Regions from separate parts of the Dietzia sp. HMSC21D01 genome, predicted to be linked through region 2. Evidence: riboswitches for the same ligand, from Rfam matches in the RefSeq annotation. Region 2 holds a riboswitch; the other holds the start of a gene.
What was found. Region 2 has a riboswitch for cyclic di-AMP ahead of HMPREF3086_RS04250 (C40 family peptidase). Riboswitches for the same ligand answer to the same signal wherever they lie in the genome.

Region 1: another riboswitch for cyclic di-AMP. It lies ahead of HMPREF3086_RS17055 (transglycosylase family protein); the one in region 2 lies ahead of HMPREF3086_RS04250 (C40 family peptidase).

Annotation. Positions count from the first base shown of each region.
Region 1 is NZ_KV824158.1:61-3,693, forward strand. It holds partial or broken gene HMPREF3086_RS17045 (hypothetical protein) at 1-478, opposite strand, end outside; gene HMPREF3086_RS17050 (hypothetical protein) at 582-782, shown strand; gene HMPREF3086_RS17055 (transglycosylase family protein) at 893-1,522, opposite strand; cyclic di-AMP (ydaO/yuaA leader) riboswitch at 1,534-1,693, opposite strand; gene HMPREF3086_RS17060 (hypothetical protein) at 1,875-2,162, opposite strand; gene HMPREF3086_RS19820 (cold-shock protein) at 2,280-2,681, shown strand; gene HMPREF3086_RS17070 (DUF2771 family protein) at 2,736-3,245, opposite strand; partial or broken gene HMPREF3086_RS17075 (MFS transporter) at 3,242-3,633, opposite strand, start outside.
Region 2 is NZ_KV823801.1:917-15,422, reverse strand. It holds gene HMPREF3086_RS04265 (AMP-dependent synthetase/ligase) at 1-1,561, shown strand, start outside; gene HMPREF3086_RS04260 (glycosyltransferase family 4 protein) at 1,626-2,759, opposite strand; gene HMPREF3086_RS04255 (NlpC/P60 family protein) at 2,852-4,009, opposite strand; gene HMPREF3086_RS04250 (C40 family peptidase) at 4,179-4,796, opposite strand; cyclic di-AMP (ydaO/yuaA leader) riboswitch at 4,809-4,958, opposite strand; gene HMPREF3086_RS04245 (hypothetical protein) at 5,038-5,247, opposite strand; gene HMPREF3086_RS04240 (DEDD exonuclease domain-containing protein) at 5,433-7,046, shown strand; gene trpD (anthranilate phosphoribosyltransferase) at 7,048-8,109, opposite strand; gene HMPREF3086_RS04230 (aa3-type cytochrome oxidase subunit III) at 8,402-9,013, shown strand; gene HMPREF3086_RS04225 (cytochrome bc1 complex diheme cytochrome c subunit) at 9,070-9,954, shown strand; gene HMPREF3086_RS04220 (cytochrome bc1 complex Rieske iron-sulfur subunit) at 9,951-11,141, shown strand; gene HMPREF3086_RS04215 (cytochrome bc1 complex cytochrome b subunit) at 11,138-12,760, shown strand; gene HMPREF3086_RS04210 (AAA family ATPase) at 12,855-14,506, shown strand, end outside.

The DNA.
Region 1 (3,633 bases), on a different contig from region 2:
CCCACGCCGCCTCGAGATCGGCCCCGGCGGGCTCGCCCGGATGAGGGGCCACCACGGGAGCCGACCGGATCGCCACCGCCGTGACGGGCACCATCCGCGCCGAGTCCTCCTCGCCCCAGATCAACGCGAGTTCGCGGAGACGGGCCACGGCGGCGTGGAAGACGGGCTCGTCGTCGTCGACACCCAGTCTCCCCGACACCGCGCCGAGCGGTACGGCCCCGGAATCGGCACCGACCGCGGCGGCTGCGGCCGCCACGAGCAGCTCCGGCCACGACAACGTCCCCACCGCCCGCGCGGTGGACGCCGGCAGGCGCAGGCGCGAGGCCAACACGTCCAGCGAGGCGGGCGGGGGAGTGGCCACGTCCGGGCGCAGCTCGCACACGCGCACGAGGGCGTCGTCGGACAACCCGGCGAGCCAGGCGGGGAAGTCCGGCGCGTCGGCGGTGGCGCCGCGGGAGGTGGCTCGGGAGCTCGGCATGATCCGTCCCAGCCTAGTGAGACCGCGGCGGCCGTGAGAACCGGTCCGCGTGGGAATCGACCCACCTGCTGCCGAATCGGGTCGGAGGTGAGAGACTACAGGGGTGGCTGCCAAGAAGAATCTGACCTATGACAACCCGGGTTGGCCCGACGCCTCGTACGGCGAGCACCCGGTCACCGAGCTCGCCGCGCTGGTCGCGGGAGGCCTGTCGCCGTTCGGGCAGGAGACCTTCCCGCTCCCGCAGGAGCGACTCGGTTACATCCACCCGTACACCAAGATCAACGGCGCGCCCTGGGTCGCCTGAGATCCGACCTCCGGCGCGGCGCCGGGGAACGCGAGAAGGGCCGCCACTCCCTGTAGGGGGGGGCGGCCCTTCCTCGTGGCCCGGGTACCGCTCGGCGGGTGTCGCCGGTGTCAGTTGGCCAGGTAGGTGGCGACGAAGCCGTCCACCAGGTCCTGGTTGCCGGCGTAGGCGGCGTCGACGGCGGCCTTGTTGGCCTCGTAACCCTCGGTGATCGGGAGGAAGACACCGCGGCTCTCGGCGAACGCCTTGAGAGTGGCCACGTGATCGGCGGCGCTGACCTCGGCCGGGGCGGCCGTATCAGCGTGCGGGCGCGGGGCCGGAGCCGGCTTCGGGGCCGACAGGTCACGCGGGGTGGGCGCCGAGTTGAGGCCCAGTTTGGCCGAGCAGGCGGGCCATGCGCCCCAGCCCTGGCCGGCGAGGGTCTTCTCGGCGATCGCGATCTGCTGCTCGCGCGTGGCCTGGTTGGCCGTCGGCGCGTACTGCGTGCCGCCGTAGGCGGCCCAGGTGCTCGGCGAGAACTGCAGGCCGCCCTGGTAGCCGTTGCCGGTGTTGATGGCCCAGTTGCCGCCGGACTCACACTGGGCCAGACGGTCCCAGTCGGAGTCGGGCGCGGCGTTGGCGGACGGCGCGAGGGCCAGGCCCGCGGCGGAGAAGGCGGTGCCGGCGAGCACGACCTTGACGGCGGTCTTGGGCGCGGAGGAGGGGGTGGCGGCGCGGTGGCGTCCGGTGTACGAGGTCATGTACGCGTCAGTCCTTTTCACTCTGTGCCTACGAGGTGAGCTGTCGGGTTCGGAAACGAGTGCGTCCGGCCGCCGGCGGCGGCTTCACCCCAAGGCGACCTGCGGTCGCCGGGCCCGTCGTGGGCCCTGTCGGGTCCCCCGTCCCCGCCCGGGTAATGGTCACAGTGGCGTCGGCCGCAGGGCGGGGTTCGGTGGGTGCGGCCGATGCCGACTCGCTGACGAGTCTGCTACGGAACAGTAGCGGTTCGATGCCGGATCGTCACCATTCTGAAATAAAAAGAGCTCGCCCGGGCGGAGATAGCGCGCTGTTATCCGCTCGTTACCTGGGTCGTTACCGGGCGGGTGGGGTTGGTCACACCCTGGGCGGGCGCGAGCCGAGAATGGCGTACGCGAGGCCCAGCAGGAAGCCCACCGGAGTGAAGAACATCGCGCCGAGGTACAGGATCGTCGGCGCGTCGCGGTCGAGCACGAACGGCGTCAGCGCGGCGACGATCGTGAAGACGACCCCGATCGCGAAGATGATCAGCGCGGCCACGAACAGCCCGCGGCGACGTGGCCGCGCGGGCGCGTGCGCGTCACCGGAGGCGGACGCGTCGGGTGTCCAGGGGTCGTCGGCCGGGCGTCGATCGTCGGAGGTCACACAGGGGAGGGTACCGCTCGCCTCGCGGCCGTCACCAACGCGCACGAGGGTAGTCTCTGATCGTCAGTGGAGTTGTCGGTCGCGCCCGTGCGCGCCCGGGACGGAAGGTGGTTCGCGGTGCCCAGCGGCAAGGTCAAGTGGTACGACGCGGAGAAGGGGTTCGGCTTCCTGTCCCAGGAGGGCGGCGAGGACGTCTACGTACGCGCGGACGCGCTCCCCGCCGGCGTGGAGACCCTGCGCCCCCGTCAGCGTGTGGAGTTCGACATGGTCTCCGGCCGCCGCGGTCCGCAGGCGCTGCGCGTGGTGGTCCACGACGAGCCGACCGTCGCCGAGGAGCGCGCCCCGCGCGGCGGGCCCAGGCGCTCGCCCGATGAGCTGCACGGGATGGTCGAGGACATGATCAAGGTGCTCGAGTCGACCGTCCAGCCGGAGTTGCGGCGCGGTCACCGACCGGACCACAAGATCTCGAGCCGGGTTGCCTCGGTCTTGCGCGCGGTAGCGCGCGAGCTGGACGCCTGATCCCGTCACGGCGCAGGGCCGGGGCGAGGGCCCGGCTCCAGTGCGTTCGGTGGGTCAGTCCTCGTAGGTGAAGCCGACCGACCACTCGCCGTTGAGGATCGACTCCGAGCCGTCCGCCGCGTAGACGATCGCCACTGCCCGGATGGCCAGGCCCTCGATCCGGCCCTCCTCCGGGGTGGTCACGGGCACGAGGAGCTGGCCGGGTCCGTCCGCCTCGACCGTGTAGTCGCGCACCCCGTCGGCGCGGACCTCGTAGACGTCCATCGTCGCGGACCGCAGCTCGCCGGGTAGCCGGACCGTCAACGTGTGCTCGTCCTGCACGTGGAATTCGCCGACCGGGTTGGTGTACGTGTTGCCGTCCAGGTCGGTCGCGGTGAACGGCAGGACCCTCTCCTCCCCGCGGTCGGTGGCGACGGTGATCTCGGGCAGCGCCCCGTAGCGGGACTCCGACCCCTGCCACGCGCCGACGATCGCCGCGATCATGATGATCATCCACGCCAGGATCGCCCAGGTGACGGGGCGGACGCGGGGGCCGGTCGACGGGGTATCGCTGAGGGAACTCACCCCTTCATTCTGCCGAGCAGGTGGCCGTCGAGCGCACCCGGGTCACGTCGCCCACCCGGGAACCGCGGCCGGTTGCCGCCCAATCCGGGTACGAGGGTGGAGCCGCGGGCGGTGAGTAGTGACTGCGCGAACAGCAGGGCGCCGACCGAGGCGATCACCGAGAACCCGATCGTGAAGTCCGGGGGCAACAGCACGCCCAACGCCCCGCCCGCGACCCACGCCAGCTGCAACGCGGTCTCGGACCGGCCGAACGCCGACGAGCGGGCGGCGTCGGGGATGTCGGTCTGGATGGACGCGTCCAGCGCCACCTTGCCCAGTGCGCTGCACACCGCGGCCACCAGCGCCAGGACGGCCGCGCCCAAGAGCGTGCCCAGGAATGCCGCGACGA
Region 2 (14,506 bases):
GCGCTACGAGTGGAACCTGATCGACTTCGCCATCTGGGCGGTCGGGGCGGTCACGGTGCCGGTGTACGACAGCTCGAGCGCTGACCAGATCCGGTGGATCATGGAGGACTCCGGCGCGAAGCTGATCATCGTCGAGAACGACACCCACGCGGCGACGGCCCGCGAGGGCATCGAGGGGCTCGAGGTCTCCGACGTCCTCGTGATCGACGGCGCCGAACCGGTTCTGGAGACTCTCACCGCCCAGGGCGCCTCGGTCGACGCCTCCGTCCTGGACGAGCGCCGAGCCACGGTGCGGGCCGACTCGCCCGCGACACTCATCTACACCTCCGGCACGACGGGGCGCCCCAAGGGCGTCATGCTCAGCCACCACAACTTCATGTCCGAGACGCTCGCCGTGCTCGAGACGCCCTTCAGCCAGATCCTGCGCATCGACGCGACGTCGGTGATGTTCCTCCCGTTGGCGCACGTGCTGGCCCGCGCGATCACCTATGCCGGCTTCCACGCCGGTGTGACGATCGCGCACTCCTCCGACCTCACCAACCTCGTCGACACCTTCGGCGAGATGAAGCCGCACTACATCCTGGCGGTCCCCCGCGTCTTCCAGAAGGTCTTCAACAAGGCCCGGGCGACCGCCCAGGACGGCGGCACGGTCAAGGCGTGGATGTTCGACAAGGCGGCCGACACCGCCGTGGCGTACTCCAAGGCCAACCGGGGCGACGGCCGCGTGGGTCCGCTCCTCCGGCTGCGCCACGCCCTCTTCTCGAAGCTCGTGTACGCCAAGCTCGTCAACGCCCTCGGTGGACGCTGTGAGGTCGCCATCTCCGGTGGCGCGGCCCTCGGTGACCGGCTGACCCACTTCTTCGACGGCATCGGGGTCAACATCTTCGAGGGTTACGGCCTGACGGAGACGTGCGCCGCGATCACGGTGAACACCCCGGGCCACATGCGCATCGGCAGCGTCGGCCAGCCGCTGCCCGGGTGCGCCGTCCGTATCGCCCAGGACGGCGAGGTCGAGGTGAGCGGCCCCGTGGTGGCCTCCGGCTACTGGCAGAACGAGAAGGCGACCGCCGAGTCCTTCACGGACGGCTGGTTCCGGACCGGCGACCTCGGCTCGCTGGACGAGGACGGCTACCTGTCGATCACCGGCCGCAAGAAGGAGATCATCGTCACGGCCGGCGGCAAGAACGTGGCTCCCAACCAGCTGGAGGACGCCCTGCGCGCCGATCCCCTGGTCGCGGAGGCGGTCTGTGTGGGCGACGGCAAGCCGTTCGTCTCCGTCCTGCTGACCCTCGATCCGGAGGCCCTGGAGCGCTGGAAGTCCCACCACGACAAGTCGGGGTCACTGTACGAGCTGCTCAAGGACGCCGACATGATCGAGCACCTCGATCAGGCGTTGGCGCGGGCGAACCGCAGCGTGTCGCACTCGGAGTCGATCAAGAAGTACCACGTCCTGCCGGACCAGTTCACCGAGGAGACCGGCGAGCTCACCGCGTCTCTCAAGGTCAAGCGCAACGTGGTGCACCAGAAGTACGCCGAGCAGATCGAGGCCCTCTACGCCTGACGGCGCGGCCTGACGGTCGGGCCGAGCCGGACGGCACGACGGCCCGGACGCGTGCTCTCGCGGGTCACTCCCCCGAGAGCACGCGTTGCATGTCCCGCGCCAGGTCCTCCCACCGCCAGTTCTCGAGGACCCAACGGCGGCCACTGAGCCCCATCGAGGACGCCCGCGGACGGTCCTCGAGCAGCCCGGCCACCGCGTCGACGATCTCGCGCCGCGAGGTCCCGTCCACCACGAGTCCGGTCCGCCCATCCCGGACCGTCTCCGGTGCTCCCCCGCTACGCCCCGCCACCACCGGTACGCCACACGCCGAGGCCTCGAGGTAGACGATCCCCAGTCCCTCCACGTCCAGCCCGCCGCCGCGCGTGCGGCACGGCATCGCGAAGACGTCGGCCATGCGGTGGTGGTCGACGATCTCGTCCGCGGGGATCCGGCCGGAGAAGATGACCCGGTCCGCCACGCCGTACCGGCGTGCGAGCCCCTCGAGCGTCCGTCTGTACGGCCCCCCGCCGACGACGACGAGGACGGCCCCGGGCACCCGGCGGGCGATCTCCGGCATCGCGCGGATGAGCGCATCCTGACCTTTCCGCGGCACGAGACGGGACAAGCACACGATCACGTCGCGGTCCGCGACCCCGTAGCGGTCCCGGATCGCCCGGCGCCTGACCGGGTCCGGGCGGAACCGTTCCGTGTCGACACCGCCCGGTTGACGCACCAGCCGTGCCCGGGGGCCGAAGGCCGCGGAGACGCGCCTTCGCGTGTAGTCACTGACGTAGGTGATCGCGTCGGTCGACTCCCCGATCACGCGCAGGACCTGACGCGACCCGGGGAGCATCGACCATCCCACCTCGTGCCCGTGGGTACTCGCCACGACCCGCTCCACGGTCCCCTCACGCAGGACCGGGGCCATGGCCGCGAGCGGGGCGGCCGCCCCGAACCAGATCGTCGTCGCCCCGAAATCCGAGGCGAGGCGACGCGCCCGGGCTGCCAGGTCCGGCGTCGGCAGCAACATCTCGGTGGGTACGCGCTCCACGAGATAGGGCTTCGACGCGTCGTACTCGGCGGACTCGGCACCGCGGAACGTCGACGCGAGGACCGCGACCTCGGCGGGATCGAGGTGACTCAGGTACGTCTCGAGATAGGACTGGATCCCGCCGGGACGCGGCGGGTAGTCGTTGGTGATCAGCAGGGTCTTGGTCATCGACTCCGAGCCTGCCACAGCACCTACACCGGCCCCGCGCGACCCGGCACGACCGTGCGCCCCGGGAACGTCACCGGGCCGTCCGCGCGCGGTCAGTACCGTCGGATCGAGTGGATCGGCATAGCGTCGACCCTCTCCAGTCTGACGGGGACGCCGTAGGTCGGGGCGTGCAGCACCAGACCGTCGCCGGCGTACATCCCCACGTGGGTCGCCTCCCGGTAGTAGATGACGAGATCGCCGGGACGGGCGTCCCGCATCGCCACGGGCGCCCCGGAGACCGCCTGCGCCTGGCTCGATCGTGGCAGGGTCTTGCCCTCCCGGGCGTACGACCACACCATGAGCCCGGAGCAGTCGAACTCGTCGGGACCGGTTGCGCCCCACGAGTACGGAGCGCCGAGCCGGGTCAGTGCCACGCGGAGCGCGGCCGAGTTGGCGTCGTCCACGGGCGGGGCGACGTAACCGGCGGGCATCACCGGCCCGCCGACCCACAGGGCCCGCTGCCCGTCCGACAGGGAGTCCACGCGGCGACGTACCTCGTCCATGAGTTCGCGCATCTCGGCCATGCGCCGGTCGAGGTGATCGGCGTGCTCTCGCGCCGCGCGAGCGGAGGCCCGCGCAGCATCCGCGGCCCTGGTGGCGTCATCCCGGAGGCGTGCGGCAGTCTCGGAGGCCGCCCGCGAGGCGTCCAGTGCGCTCGTGGTCGCGCCGGACAGCCGGCGTAGCGCGTCCAATCTGTGCACGAGGTCCCGTGGGCTCTCGGCGAGCATCGCGGCACGGGTCGCGCCCGGGTCGCCACCGCGGTACCTCATGGCGGCGAGGTGGTCGACGAGGGACTGATCCCTCACGGCCGCACCGTCGGCCACCGCGGCTCGGCCGGCGGCTGCCCCGGCGGCCCGCTCGAGGCGATCCCGCTCCCGCTCGGCGCGGTCGAGTTCCGCGCGGGCCAGGTGGAGTTCCTCGCCGAGAGCCCCCGCCTCCTCGGACAGCCGCGCCAACTCGGCCAGGTCCTCGCCCGCGGCGGACCCGGAGTCCTCTGGGACACCGCGCGAGGCGGAGGCCGGCGCATCGACCGCGCTCTCGCTCAGAATGGGGGGAGCGTCAGCCGCGGGGGCCGCGGTCGTCGTGGAGGCGGCGACGGGAACGGTGGGCTGAGCAGTGGCGGTGGGTTGAGCAGTGACACCGGCGACGGCCAGCAGCACCACGACCGCCGCGGCGGCGGCGAGCCTGTTCGCGCGGGCACGGGGCTTCATCTGCTCTCGTCGGTCTCTCGGATCCGGGGTTAGCCTGGGCGGGGCCGATCCGGCCACCTGCGAAGGCATCCGGCACCCGAGAGGGGATGTTACATACGACACACCCCGCCCGGGGCCGGTACCCGACCGGTCTCAGGCGGGGTGTGTAGGAGTCGGAGAGCCGACCCGCTCAGTAGTAGCGGGTGGCGCCGTAGAACGGCATGGAGTCCAGCGGCGCGTAGCTCACGGAGGTACCGGAGTACGGGGCGTGGACGACCTGACCGTTGCCGGCGTAGATGCCGACGTGGGTCGCGCCACTGTAGAAGGCGACGATGTCACCGGGCTGCAGGTCGGACTTGGCCACCTGCGTGCCGCCGCCGATCTGAGCCTGGCTCGTCCGCGGGATCGAGATCCCCGCCTCCTTGTAGGCCCACGAGGTCAGGCCTGAGCAGTCGAACGAGCTGGGGCCGGTCGCTCCCCACGCGTAGGGCGAGCCGACACGAGTGGTGGCCGCGTCCAGAATGCGCTGGCCGGCGGAGACCTCGGGCGCCGGGGTGGCGAACTCGACCGGAGCGGCCGGGGCCGCCTGGGCGGCCTGCTGGAGGCCGGCCGGAAGGGCGATGCCCTCCGGGACGTCGATGGTGACCTGGGCCGGAACACCCGGCAGCCGCAGCTCGACGGGGACGTCGACGGTCACGGGCGCGGCGGACGCGGTCCCGGAGCCCGCGACAGCGGCTCCGGCGGCGAGCAGTCCGGCGGCGGCCACGCGGCGGCCGGTCGAGCTGGTCTTGATGCTGTGAGCTCCCACGAGAGACTTTCCTCTTTCTTCCTGCGACACCGACCGGGTTAGCTGACGGGTTCGGACACGGAAGTCTGTCCTACGCTCGCCGACCTCCCGGTCGTCGAGCGATTCACCCCAGTGGAACGTGGTTCCCCGGCGCGCCCTCGGGCGCTTAGGCGTGACCCCGGCTCCCCACCGGCGGGCGGGGAATGACTTCCGAGGTCTCGAAAAGGTTACGAAACCATCTCGCCGAAGTCCAGTTCCCCGCTCACGCGGCGGTTTCCGCGGCCAGGATGTCGATGGACGTCACCATGCCCGCGGCTCGGAGGACGTCGATCGCCGTCCGCACCTCCGGGTCCAGCACGTACCCACAGGACTCCGGAGAAAGCTCGCCTACCTGGACCTTTTCACCGAGCAGTAGGGAGACGATGCAGCCTTCACAGTCGCCCGCCACCGCCGGGCAGCGAGCGCAATCCATTGACACCACGATCTACCTCACATTCCGTCCTGGGCGTGTTGCCCGTTCGTTATCGCGCCGCGATCCGGCCGCCGCGGTCGGCCCGGGAGGCACCCTAGGAACCGGGTACGACACACTCCCCCGGACCGTGACCCGGACGCCGCCCCCGGACGGCGATGTCCGACCCCGCCGCTACCGTCTCCGCCATGCTCCCCTCCACCTCACCGGCACCCGTCGGCGCGCAGGGCGCGTTCGACGAGCTCGAGCCGCTGCTGTCAGAGGTGACCTTCGTCGTCGTCGACCTCGAGACCACCGGCACCAAGCCGGGCGGCGACGAGATCACCGAGATCGGCGCCGTCCGGATCCGGGGAGGCGAGGTGCAGGCGGAGCTGTCCACCTTCGTCTCGATCGACGGCGTACTGCCGGGGCACATCAGCAGGCTGACGGGGATCGCCCCGGAGGACCTCGTCGGCGCACCGTCCCTCGGCGAGGTGATGGCGACGTTCCTCGAGTTCTCGCGCGGCGCTGTCCTGGTGGCGCACAACGCCAGGTTCGACCTCGGCTTCCTCCGCGCCGCCGCAGCCGCGACGGGCCACCGGTGGCCGGATCCCCCGTCCGTGTGCACCCTCGCACTCGCCCGGCGGGTGCTGCACCGCGGCGAGACGCGTGGCCACCGGCTCGGGGTCCTGGCCGCACACCTGGGCGCCACGGTCGAGCCCAATCACCGCGCCCTGCAGGACGCCCGTGCCACGGTGGACGTGCTGCACGCCCTCATCTCGCGGGTCGGTGACTGCGGGGTGTCCACCCTTTCGGAGCTGCTGGCGTACGACGGCCGCCTGGCTCCCGAGATCCGACGTCGCGCGACCCTCACCGAGTCGCTCACCGACGGTCCCGGGGTCTACGTCTTCCGCGACGAGGCCGGCGGGCCGCTGTACGTCGGTTCGTCCGGTTCGGTGCGTCGTCGCGCGCGTTCCTATTACTCCGGCGGGGACACCCGAGGACGGATGCGCACCATGGTCGGCCTGGCCGCATCGGTGGACTCAGTGCCGTGCGCCCACCTCCTCGAGGCGTGGACCGTCGAGGAACAACTCATCGACTCACTGCAGCCACCGTTCAACAGACGGTCCCGCAGCCCCCGGCGAGGCTGGTGGCTCTCCCCTCCCACCGGCCGCGCCAGCCGCCCGACGATCGTCCGGGTCCCGGAGGATCCCACTGCGATCGGACCCTTCCGCCGCGCCGAGGACGCGCGCACCGCCTGGGAGGACCTCCTCGAGGCTTTCGGCGGTCGGCCCGCGCCCGAGAGCTGGGCGGCGCTCGCCGACGGGCGTGATTCGGCCCCGCTGCATGCGCTCGTGGAGCAGATCGACCGACTGGCCGCAGGCGGGGCCTTCGAACGCGGGGCGAGACTGCGCGACAGGACCGCCGCCCTCATCCGGGTACTCGCCCGCCGGCAGGAGCTGGTCGCCACCGCCGCGCTCGCGGAGATCGTGCTCGTCCAACCGGCGCCCCGACGGGCCTGGGCGGTGGCGATCGTCCGCCACGGCCGGCTCGCCGGATCCGGCACGGTCCCACCCGGAGCCGCGCCGATGCCGGTCATCGACGGCCTACGGGCCGCCGCGACCACCGTGCGGCCCGCGCCCGGGCCGTTCGCCGGGGCGACCCAGGCTCAGATCCGGAACGTCCACCGGTGGATCGACTCCCAGCAGACCCGCATCGTCTCGATCGACGGCTGCTGGACGCTCCCCTTGCGGGGTGCGCACACCCTGACGGACTGGGCGGACCGGGCCGAACGCGCGGCCGCCGATCACCGCCCCGCCTGACTCACCGGTTCGCGCTGAAACCGACCCACTTCTCGAGCAGACGCGCCGCCTCGCCGTCGTCGATCGCCGTCGCAGCCCGGTCCACGGCCGCCCGCATCGCGGCCACCAGGTCCGCGTCCCTGTCGAGCCCGTCGAACGCCACGAGCGCCGCCGCGGAGTTGAGCAGGACCGCGTCACGCACCGGGCCGGTCTTTCCCGCCAGGAGATCCCGGGCGACCCCGGCGTTGTACACCCCGTCGCCGCCTCGTAGTTCCTCGATCGAGCACGTGTTCATCCCGAAGTCGGCGGGCTCGATGCGGTCCTCGTCGACGTGGCCACCGGCCACCCGCAGGACGCGGGTCGGACCCGTCATCGTGATCTCGTCCAGCCCGTCCGTACCGCGGACGACCAGAGCCGACCGGCCACGCAGCGCGAACACCTCCGCCATCACCGAGACGAGATTCTCGAAGGCGCAGCCGATGAGGTTCGCCGTCGGGGCGGCCGGGTTCGTCAACGGCCCCAGGATGTTGAACACGGTCGGGATGCCGATCTCCCGCCGCGGTGTCGCGGCGAAGCGCAGAGCGGGGTGGAACACGGGGGCGAAGCAGAAGGCCACCCCCACCTCGTCGAGACAACGCCCCACGTCCTCGGGTCCGAGATCGATCGCCACGCCGAGCGCCTCGAGGACGTCGGCCCCTCCGCTCTTGGAGGACGCCGCCCGGTTGCCGTGCTTGACGACGGGCACCCCGCACGCGCTGACCACCAGAGACGACATAGTCGAGATGTTGACGGTTCCCTGCCGGTCGCCGCCGGTGCCCACGATGTCCACACAGGCGCGGTCCGTGGGCACGCGGCGGGAGTAGTCGAGCATCGTCGAAGCGAGAGCCTCGAGCTCGGGTCCGGTGACACCCTTCATCTTCAGGGCCACCCCGAACGCGGCGATCTGCGCATCGGTCGCGACGCCCTCCATGATCCGGGACATCGCCCACCGCGCGTCCGCCGGATCGAGGTCCTCCTCCGCCGTGAGGGTGCCGAGTACTCCGGGCCAGGACCGGCCCCCGTCGATCGCCGCCGAACTGCCCACGTGTCCCGACCTCCTCTGGTCTCATAGAAAGGAACCGGCACTCGAAGGGGCCGGTCACACGGGGTCAATCGTGCCACCCCGGCATCGCCGCCGCCCGCGCCGTACCCTGCCACGGTGCTCGCGACCGCCCGGGTCGATCAGCCTGAGGGGCCCCTGATAGCCCCTGCAAGGGGGTCGATTTCCGACCCCTGACCGTGACGTATCTGAGGCGACCTGCGGAAACGCTGAGGGGACACGCCGATTTCGGGGGTCCATGCAGACTCGCCCCACCTCAGGGGTCATACTTGGCCACGTGACGAGCGCAGTAGATAACTCAGGATCGGCCATGGCCCAGCGTGTTCATTCGCTGAATCGGCCGAACATGGTCAGTGTGGGCACCATCATCTGGCTGTCCCAGGAGCTGATGTTCTTCGCGGGCCTGTTCGCGATGTACTTCGTCTCCAAGGCGAACTCGGGAGGTGACTGGCCCTCCTACCCGACGCATCTGAACGTGCCGTTCGCCCTGACGATCACGGTGATCCTCGTGGCATCGTCGTTCACCTGCCAGCTGGGCGTGTTCGCCGCGGAGCAGGGCGATGTCTTCGGACTGCGGCGGTGGTACGTCATCTCCGCAGTCATGGGCACCGTCTTCCTCATCGGCCAGGCGTACGAGTACGTGATGCTGTACCTCGAGGGAACCACCATCTCCTCCAGCGTCTACGGGTCCGTCTTCTTCATCACCACCGGCTTCCACGGTCTCCACGTCGCCGCGGGCGTCATCGCCTTCGTCGTTCTCGTGATGCGTACGACGATGTCGCGCTTCACCCCGGCGCAGGCCACCGCCGCCATCGTGGTGTCCTACTACTGGCACTTCGTCGACGTGGTCTGGATCGGCCTCTTCGTCACCATCTACTTCATTCAGTAGTCAGCTGGCCGCAGGACGCTGTGTCCAGCAGGTCCCAACACCAAAGGGAACTCACAATGAACTCACCTCACCCACCCGCTGCGGATACGCCGTCGCCGGACCCGGCGACGACCCCGACGCGGTCGGTCTCCACCAAGCGGCGCCGTAAGGCGACCGGCGCGCTCGTCATCGCTGCCGGCCTCCTCGGAGCGGGAGCGATCGCCACCGCCGTCGTCCCGGAGCCGCAGGTGGCGACGGCCCAGCAGGACCAGGCCGCACTCATCGCCGAGGGCAAGTCGATCTACGACGTCGCCTGCATCACCTGCCACGGGCAGAATCTGCAGGGTGTCGAGGACCGCGGCCCGTCCCTCGTCGGTGTCGGCGCGGGATCCACCTACTTCCAGGTGCACTCGGGCCGCATGCCGGCCGCGGACAACGAGGCGCAGGCCGAGCGCAAGAAGCCCCGCTACAGCGAGCAGCAGATCATGGCGCTCGCGGCCTATGTCGACCTCCACGGCGGCGGGCCGGGCATCATCACCAACGCCGACGGCACGATCGCGCAGGAGTCGCTGCGCGGCGCCTCCGGCGAGAGCCGCGCCGAGGAGATCGCCCGCGGTTCCGAGCTGTTCCGGCTCAACTGCGCGTCCTGTCACAACTTCACCGGCCGCGGCGGAGCACTCTCCGGCGGTAAGTACGCGCCGGTTCTGGACCCTGCCAACGAGCAGGAGATCTACCAGGCCATGCTCACCGGCCCGCAGAACATGCCCAAGTTCTCGGACCGGCAGCTCACGCCTGACGAGAAGAAGGACATCATCGCCTACATCAAGGCCACGGATAACAAGGTCTCGCCCGGTGGCTACGGCCTCGGCGGTCTCGGCCCGGTGACCGAGGGCGTGGCTATCTGGCTTGTCGGCATCGTCGCCCTCATCGGTGCGACCCTGTGGATCGGATCCCGTTCATGAGTGAGACCCCGAAGAACCCGTCACCGGCGGACCTGGACCGCATGAGCGAGGCCGAGCTCGTCGAGCTGGGCACCCGGCTCGACGAAGTCGAGATCCGGCACCGCGAGAGCCGCTGGCCCGAGGGCGTGACGACCCGCGCGGAGAAGCGCGCCGCGCGCACGGTGACCACCTGGTTCGCGCTGTCGGCACTGTTCGCCCTCGCCTTCGCCGTCGTCTACATCTTCTGGCCGTGGGAGTACCGCGGTGAGGGTGAGGACGGCTACTGGCTGTACATGGCGTACACGCCGCTGCTCGGCGGCACGATCGGCCTGTCGATCCTGTTCCTGGGCTTCGGCGCCGTGCAGTTCACCAAGAAGTTCGTCCCCGAGGAGATCTCGGTCCAGACGCGGCACGACGGTCCCTCGGACGAGCTGGACCGTCGCACGATCGTCGCCGAGCTCAACGACTCGTGGAAGACCTCCACCCTCGGCCGCCGCAAGGTCATGGGCGGCTTCCTCGGCGCGAGCGTCGGTCTCATCGGCCTGTCCGCGATCCTGCCCCTCGGCGGCATGATCAAGAACCCGTGGAAGCGCGGAGAGATGACCCTCTCCGGTGACGGCACCCTCCACACCACCGGCTGGACCCTCGCCTCCGAGAACCGCCCCGACGGCCTGCCGCCGGAGAAGGTGTACCTCGGCCGCGACACCGGCAAGGTCTACCCCGACGGGCATCCGCCCGCCGGTGAGGGCCGCCTGGAGCGCATCCGTGTCGACGACCTCGCCGCCGGTGGCCTCGAGTCCGTCTTCCCGCTGCCCGAGAGCGCCCTGGGCAACTTCGAGGAGCACATGCACTCGATCCACGGTTCGCGTAACTCGGTCATGCTGATCCGCTTCCGTCCCGAGGACGCAGCCCGCGTCACCAAGCGCAAGGGTCAGGAGAACTTCAACTACGGCGACCTCTACGCCTACTCGAAGATCTGCACCCACCTCGGCTGCCCCACCTCGCTGTACGAGCAGCAGACCCATCGATTCCTCTGCCCGTGCCATCAGTCGCAGTTCGACGCGCTCGAGTACGCGAAGCCGGTCTTCGGCCCCGCCGCCCGCGCGCTTCCGCAGCTGCCCATCGCCGTGGACAGCGAGGGTTACCTCGTCGCCAACGGTGACTTCGTCGAGCCGGTCGGACCCGCCTTCTGGGAGCGTCGTTCATGAGCACTAACACAAGACTCGCGTCCCTGGGCGACGGCCTCGACGCGCGGTACACCATGGCCAAGGGCCTGCGCCGGCAGATCAACAAGGTCTTCCCGACCCACTGGTCCTTCCTGCTGGGCGAGATCGCCCTGTACAGCTTCATCATCCTGCTGATCTCGGGTGTCTACCTCACCCTCTTCTTCGACCCCTCCATGTCGAAGGTGATCTACCAGGGTGCGTACGCACCGCTCAACGGCATCGAGATGTCTCGTGCCTACGAGACCGCGTTGGACATCTCGTTCGAGGTGCGTGGCGGACTCTTCGTGCGGCAGATCCACCACTGGGCGGCCCTGCTGTTCGTGGCGTCGATGGTCGTCCACATGATCCGCATCTTCTTCACCGGCGCGTTCCGTCGCCCGCGTGAGGCCAACTGGACCATCGGTTGCGTGCTGCTGCTCCTGGGCATCGTCGAGGGCTTCCTCGGCTACGGCCTGCCGGACGACGTGCTCTCGGGCACCGGCCTCCGCATCACCTCCGCGATCATCGTGGGTCTGCCCGTGATCGGTACCTGGATGCACTGGATGGTCTTCGGCGGGGACTTCCCCGGCGAGATCATGATCCCGCGCTTCTACGTTCTGCACGTGCTGATCATCCCGGCCATCATCCTCGCGCTGATCGCCGCTCACCTCGCGCTGGTGTGGTACCAGAAGCACACGCAGTTCCCCGGGCCCGGCCGCACGGAGAACAACGTCGTCGGCGTCCGGATCCTCCCGGTCTTCGCCGTCAAGTCGATCGCGTTCGGTGCCATCACCGTCGGCATGCTCATGCTCTTCTCGGGCCTGTTCACGATCAACGCGATATGGAATCTCGGGCCATATAACCCGTCGCACATCTCCGCCGGTTCGCAACCCGACTGGTACATGCTGTGGACCGAGGGCGGCGCTCGTGTGATGCCGGCCTGGGAGCTCTACCTCGGCCCCTACACGATCCCGGCGACCACCTGGGTGGCCGTCATGCTCGGCGCCATGGTCGTGCTGATGTTCCTGTACCCGCAGATCGAGGCCAAGATCACGGGCGACAAGGCGCACCACAACCTGCTCCAGCGCCCGCGTGACGTGCCGGTTCGTACCGCCTCCGGCATGATGGCGATCACCTTCTACGTGATCCTGGTCCTGATGGGTTCCAATGACCTCATCGCGTACCACTTCGCCATCTCGCTCAACGCGACGACGTGGGCCGGACGTATCGGGCTCATCCTGCTCCCGCCGCTGGTGTACTTCTTCACCTACCGTCTGTGCCTGGGCCTCCAGCGCTCGGACCGCGAGGTGCTGGAGCACGGCATCGAGACCGGCATCATCATGCGGATGCCGCAGGGCGAGTTCATCGAGGTCCACCAGCCCCTCGGCGAGATCGACGAGCACGGCCACGCCGTCCCGCTCGAGTACGCCGGCGCCAAGGTGCCCACCAAGATGAACCAGCTCGGCGTCGCGGGTCGGTCCCCGCGCGGTGCGCTCACCCCCGACCCGGTCGAGGAGGCGCGCCTGCTCGACGAGGCCGAGCACGACAAGCACCACCGCGAGCACTCGATGCTCACGACGCTGCAGGAGGAGAACCGTACTCGTCGCGACGACGAGCACTGATCCCCGACAGCACCCACCGCGGGCCGGATCTCCTTCTCAGAGGAGGTCCGGCCCGCGGTCGTCGTCCACCCCACCCTCGACCCGTGAGGCGGTCATGAACGAGCAGTCACACGCGTCCGGCGCGGACGGTTCGATCGTGCTCACCGAGGAGTTCGACCAGGCCCTCGACCTCCTCCACGGCGGACACGACCTCTTCCTCACGGGCAAGGCGGGCACCGGCAAGTCGACCCTCATCCGTCGCTTCCTGTCGGAGACGCGCCGCCCCACCCTGGTCGCCGCCCCGACCGGCATCGCCGCACTCAACGTGGGCGGCTACACGATCCACCGACTGTTCGGCTTTCACCCCGGGTCCACCGTCGACCACGTCCGCAGTGCCTCGTATCGCCCGGGGCGTTTCGCCGGGGCCCTCGCCGGCGTCCGCACGCTGATCGTGGACGAGGCGTCGATGATCCGCGCCGACCTGTTCGACATGATGGCGATCGCGCTCGAGCGCTTCGGTCCGGATCCCACGATGCCGTTCGGCGGCGTCCAGCTCGTCCTGGTGGGCGACCTCTTCCAACTCCCGCCGGTCGTCACCGAGGCGGAAGGACCCGACTTCGACGCGACGTTCACGACCCCCTACTTCTTCTCCGCCGAGCGCTTCGACCGCGACCGCTTCCCCACCGTCGATCTCACCCACGTCTTCCGGCAGTCCGGCGACCCGGAGCTGACCGCCATCCTCAACTCGATCCGCGAGAGCACGCTCGCCGGTGCCGCACTCGAGCGGCTCAACTCACGGACCGACCCGGGGTTCGAGCCGCCGGATGACGAACCGTGGCTGACGCTGACCACCACCAACCGGATGGCCGCCGCCCACAATCGTCGACGTCTCGACCGTCTCCCCGGGGCGGAGCTGACGATGGAGGCGGCCGTCACCGGGGACCTCACCGGGTTCGAGCCCCCGACCGAGGCGAAGCTCGTGTTCAAGGTCGGTGCCCAGGTCATGATGCTCACCAACGACCCGGTGGATCGCTGGGTCAACGGCTCCATCGGGAGGGTGCTCGACGCGTCGCCCGGGAGACGGGAGGGGCGGGGCGAGGACGGACCCGTCGTCGTCGTCGGATTCCCCGGTGGCGAGGTCGCCGAGGTCGCCCCGCACACCTGGGACGTGGCCCGCCCCGACGCCTCCGACGGCGCGGTGCGCCACGAGGTCGTCGGCTCCTTCAGCCAGTTCCCCTTCACCCTCGCCTGGGCGATCACCATCCACAAGAGCCAGGGTCAGACGCTGGACAGGCTCATCGTGGACCTCGGCGGCGGCACCTTCGCGCCCGGCCAGTTGTACGTCGCGTTGAGCCGGTCGCGGTCCCTGGACGGTCTCGTCCTCACCCGCCCGGTCAGGCCGGGGGACCTCGGAACCGACCGCCGGATCCTCCGGTTCCTCCGCGAATCCGAGGGAGATGTACGCGGCCACCGCTACTGTGCCGTCGCGGCGCTCACCGTCGGGGGCGACAGCGCCCGTTCCCGTCCGCGGCCCGTGGAACTCGCGGTGGCGTTCCCGGACGGTAGCGCGGTGACCACGCTGGTCAATCCCCAGCGCGATCTGGGGCAGGCGCGGGCGGACTTCGGGATCTCCGCCTCCGACGTGCTGCTCGCGCCGACGTTGCCCGAGGCGTGGGCGATGATCGCGCCGCTCGTGGACGGCTACACGCCGATAGGTGTGAACCTGGACGCGACGCTCGAGTGTCTCGTCGCCGAGCTCGAGCGTCT